2 regions of the Streptomyces sp. NPDC048275 genome follow, and region 1 is predicted to be linked to the other one. Evidence: riboswitches for the same ligand, from Rfam matches in the RefSeq annotation. Region 1 holds a riboswitch; the other holds the start of a gene.

Evidence for each region. Region 1 has a riboswitch for glycine ahead of gcvT (glycine cleavage system aminomethyltransferase GcvT). Riboswitches for the same ligand answer to the same signal wherever they lie in the genome.
Region 2: linked by a shared signal. The riboswitch ahead of gcvP (aminomethyl-transferring glycine dehydrogenase) and the one ahead of gcvT (glycine cleavage system aminomethyltransferase GcvT) in region 1 are both predicted to bind glycine.

What each region holds. Positions count from the first base shown of each region.
Region 1 is NZ_JBEZLR010000071.1:20,951-23,337, forward strand. It holds gene AB0D57_RS32645 (AAA family ATPase) at 110-784, opposite strand; glycine riboswitch at 954-1,059, shown strand; gene gcvT (glycine cleavage system aminomethyltransferase GcvT) at 1,206-2,324, shown strand.
Region 2 is NZ_JBEZLR010000050.1:10,036-12,422, forward strand. It holds gene AB0D57_RS26655 (DNA polymerase IV) at 1-350, shown strand, start outside; gene AB0D57_RS26660 (PRC-barrel domain-containing protein) at 466-837, opposite strand; glycine riboswitch at 952-1,047, shown strand; gene gcvP (aminomethyl-transferring glycine dehydrogenase) at 1,228-2,387, shown strand, end outside.

The DNA.
Region 1 (2,387 bases):
CCCGTCCAGCCGTACGAGCCGTCACGTGGGCAGTCGTACGGGCCGTCACGCGTCCGGGCGCGCGAACTGTCACACCATCGGCCGTACGAGGGATCGGCCGCACCAGGGATCAGCTGCCGAAGTCGATCCGGCGCAGCACGTTCGCCGCGTCCCGGTCCAGCAGCACCGCCGAGCCGCAGCCCTCCGGCAGGTCACCCCGCTCGACGGAGCGCAGCAGCCGGGCCGCCGCGCCCCGGTGACGCGCGAACGCGTACCGCGAGACGCCGCGGCCGCGCTCGCGCTGGCCCTCCAGGGCGGTGCCCGGTGCGACGTCGAGCAGCAACAGGTGCAGGGCGCCGCCCCGGCGACGGGCCTCGCGGGCGAGCCAGCGGCGCACCCAGGCCTGTGTGCCGCAGTCGTGCACGACGACGCCGGCACCGGAGCGCAGCACGCGGCGCAGGCCCGCGTAGTGCGCGAGGCGGACGAGGGGGCGATAGACCGCGTACGGGAGCCGGCCTGCCATCCGCTCGTCCCAGCGGTCGCGGGTGTCCTGCGAGTCGATGCGCGGGCCCGCGACGGCGCGGCGCATCAGCGTCGACTTGCCGCTGCCCGGCAGCCCGGTGACGACCACCAGGTCGGACGCGCCGAAGTGCAGACCATGTGGGCTGCGTCCGGCCCGGTCCCTGAGATCGCGGACGACGGCCGTCGGGAGCGGGCCGCACGCCTCCCGGGCCTTGGCACGGGGCTGATCGGGCAGTGCGACGGCCGAGGTCGTCGCGTACGCCGTGGTCCTGTTCACCGTGATCGTCCTCCCCTGGGGTCAGGAAGTCCTTTCCCCGCTGAGTGTAAAGAGAAGGTAATACGCCGTGTCTCCCGTTTCCGTTCTCGGACTGCCACAGGCCGGTTACAGATCCGGGCTGCCGGTACCCGGCCGCACGTGCGATGATGTGCGCGCCAACTGCATACCGGCCGCTTGAATCCGCGCGGGAGAGTTCCTGGTGAGTCCTTGAGGACCGCTGGGGCGCCGAAGGAGCAAGTCCCTCCCTTGAATCTCTCAGGCCCCGTTACCGCGCGGGCGAGGCACATCTGAAAAGCGAGCCGCTGTCAGTGGCTCCACCCAAGGTGCAAGTCAGGATCACCGCCGAGCGGGGTCGTGATGAACCTCTCAGGTTCCGATGACAGATGGGGAGGAACGACCTCGCCGTCATGCCTTGGGAGCCCCACCGATGAGCAGTAACGCATCCCGTCACACCGCGCTAGATGCCCTGCATCGTTCGCTCGGTGCGACGATGACCGACTTCGCGGGCTGGGACATGCCCCTGCGGTACGGCTCGGAGCGCGACGAGCACCTCGCCGTCCGCACGAAGGCCGGTCTCTTCGACCTCTCCCACATGGGCGAGATCACCGTCACCGGCCCACAGGCGGCCGTCCTCCTGAACTACGCGCTCGTCGGCAACATCGCCTCCGTCGGCGTCGGCCGCGCCCGCTACACCATGATCTGCCGGGAGGACGGCGGCATCCTGGACGACCTGATCGTGTACCGGCTGGCCGAGACCGCGTACATGGTTGTCGCGAACGCCTCCAACGCCCAGGTGGTGCTGGACGCGCTCACCGAGCGCGCGGCCGGTTTCGACGCCCAGGTCCGCGACGACTGTGACGCGTACGCGCTGATCGCCGTGCAGGGCCCCGAGTCCTCCGGCATCCTGAAGTCCCTGACCGACGCCGACCTGGACGGCCTGAAGTACTACGCGGGTCTGCCGGGCATCGTCGCGGGCGTGGCGGCGCTCATCGCGCGCACCGGCTACACCGGCGAGGACGGCTTCGAGCTGTTCGTGGCCCCGTCCGACGCCGAGAAGCTGTGGCAGGCACTGACCGACGCGGGCGCCCCGGCCGGGCTCGTCCCCTGTGGTCTGTCCTGCCGCGACACACTGCGCCTGGAGGCGGGCATGCCGCTGTACGGGCATGAGCTGAGCACCTCGCTCACCCCCTTCGACGCGGGGCTCGGGCGGGTCGTGAAGTTCGAGAAGGAGGGCGACTTCGTGGGGCGCGAGGCCCTGTCCGAGGCCGCCGCCAAGGCCCGGGCGAACCCCCCACGGGTGCTCGTCGGGCTCGTTGCCGAAGGCCGTCGCGTCCCGCGCGCCGGGTACACCGTCGTGGCCGACGGCAAGGTCATCGGCGAGGTCACCTCCGGCGCCCCGTCCCCCACCCTGGGCAAGCCGATCGCGATGGCGTACGTCGATGCCGCGCACGCCGCGCCGGGGACGGCCGGGGTCGGTGTGGACATCCGGGGCAGCCACGAGCCGTACGAGGTCGTGGCGCTGCCGTTCTACAAGCGCCAGAAGTGATCCCTGGGCCGTATCGGCCCTGCTCAACTCCCCTCCCCCCTTGTCATCACCACTCCCCCGCGT
Region 2 (2,387 bases), on a different contig from region 1:
GGCTCGCCGACTACACGCAGGAGGACCTCTTTGCCCAGGCCCGCGCGCAGGCCGCCGCGGAGGAGCCGGAGACGGCGCAGGAACATCCCGATGAGGAGATGGGGGTGGAGTCGGCCGGCGAGCCTGTGCCGCCTGCCGAGCGGCGGTGGCCGGCGGGTCACGATGTACGGCACGCCGAGTATGGGCACGGGTGGGTGCAGGGGAGTGGGCTGGGGCGGGTGACTGTGCGGTTCGAGACGCCGTACTCCGAGCCGGGGCGGGTGCGGACGTTTCGTACGGATGATTCGGCGTTGGAGTTGGCGGATCCGTTGCCGCTGGTGGCGGCGGTTTGCGATAGCCGTGGGGGGTGAGGTCGGTTCGGCGCCGCGGGTTGATCGTGGCTGAGCGCGCTTACGCGGCGGAGCCGCATGAGGTCAGAGCCCCGCGCCCTTTAAGGGATGTGTCGGCGGGGCCCAAGCTGTTGAGTCAAGGCTCGTCCGTGCCCGCCAAATGACCGAAGTCGTGGTCAGGGGGCGGAGACGGCGGGGTCACGTCCAGGCCGTAGTGGTGGTAGAGCTGGAGTTCCTGTTCGGGGGAGAGGTGGCGGCCGACGCCGAAGTCGGGGGCGTCCTTGATCAAGGCGCGGTCGAAGGGGACACGCAGGGTGCCCTCGACGAGCTCGCTGGGCTCCAGGGGCACGAAGGCGTCCCTGCTGAACAGGCCCGTGCGTATGGCCGCCCACTCCGGGACGCCGGTCGCGTCGTCGAGATAGACCTCGTCGACGGTGCCGATCTTGGTGCCGTTGCGGTCGAGCGCCTTGCGGCCGATCAGGTTGCGCGGATCGATGTCGGTCTGCACGGGCCCTCCACTTGGTCGCAACTCATCCGTAAGCACTACAAAAGAGCACATTCAGGAAGGTGGCCACTCGAAGGCCCGCGCGTTGTCCTCGCTGGTAGGCTGACAAGCGGCTGCTGACCCCGTGCGGGAGAGTCCTCCAGACACCATCGGAGGCGCCGAAGGAGCAAATCCTCCCCGGAATCTCTCAGGCCCACGTACCGCACGGACGAGGTCACTCTGGAAAGCAGGGCGGGGCCGACGGCTTCCGCTCTCACCGACGGTGAAAGCCGGGTCGTCAGCGAGTGGACGGGCCGGTGAAGCTCTCAGGTTGAGATGACAGAGGGGGAGGCCGTCGGGGCACCCACGCCGTGGTGCCCCTCGAAGGTCGCGTCAGACCAGGAGGCCTCCGCAATGACCGCCCATCGCATTCCGCTCTCCCAGCTCGAACAGGGAATCCCCTTCGAGCAGCGCCACATCGGGCCCGACTCCGAGGCACGGGCCAAGATGCTCGCGCAGGTCGGCTACGGCTCGCTCGACGAGCTGACGGCCGCCGCGGTGCCGGACGTCATCAAGAACGCCGAGGCGCTGGAGCTGCCGGGCGCGCGCACCGAGGCCGAGGTGCTGGCCGAGCTGCGCTCCCTCGCGGACCGCAACCAGGTGCTCGACTCGATGATCGGCCTCGGTTACTACGGCACGTTCACGCCGCCGGTGATCCTGCGCAATGTCATGGAGAACCCGGCCTGGTACACCGCGTACACGCCGTACCAACCGGAGATCTCGCAGGGCCGGCTGGAGGCGCTGCTCAACTTCCAGACCGTGGTCGCCGAGCTGACCGGGCTGCCGACCTCAGGCGCCTCGCTGCTCGACGAGGGCACCGCGGCCGCCGAGGCGATGGCGCTGTCCCGACGCATGGGCAAGAACAAGAAGGGTCTCTTCCTGGTCGACGCGGACGCCCTGCCGCAGACCATCGCCGTCATCGAGACCCGCGCCGAGCCGACCGGTGTCGAGGTCGTCGTCGCCGACCTCAGCGAGGGCATCCCGGCCGAGATCGCCGAGCGCGAGATCAACGGCGTGTTGATCCAGTACCCGGGCGCCTCCGGTGTCGTACGCGACCTCAAGCCCGTCATCGAGCGGGCGCACGAGCTCGGCGCGGTCGTCACCGTCGCCGCCGATCTGCTCGCCCTGACCCTGCTCACCTCACCCGGCGAGCTCGACGCCGACATCGCGATCGGTACGACGCAGCGCTTCGGTGTGCCGATGGGCTTCGGCGGGCCGCACGCCGGATACATGGCGGTGCGCGAGAAGTTCGCGCGGAGCCTGCCCGGCCGACTCGTGGGTGTCTCCGTCGACGCCGATGGGCACAAGGCGTACCGGCTCGCCCTGCAGACGCGGGAGCAGCACATCCGCCGCGAGAAGGCGACCAGCAACATCTGTACGGCACAGGTGCTGCTCGCGGTGATGGCGGGCATGTACGCCGTCTACCACGGTCCCGAGGGCCTGCGGACGATCGCCCGTCGTACACACCGCTACGCCACGATCCTCGCCGAGGGTCTGAGGGCGGGCGGCGTCGA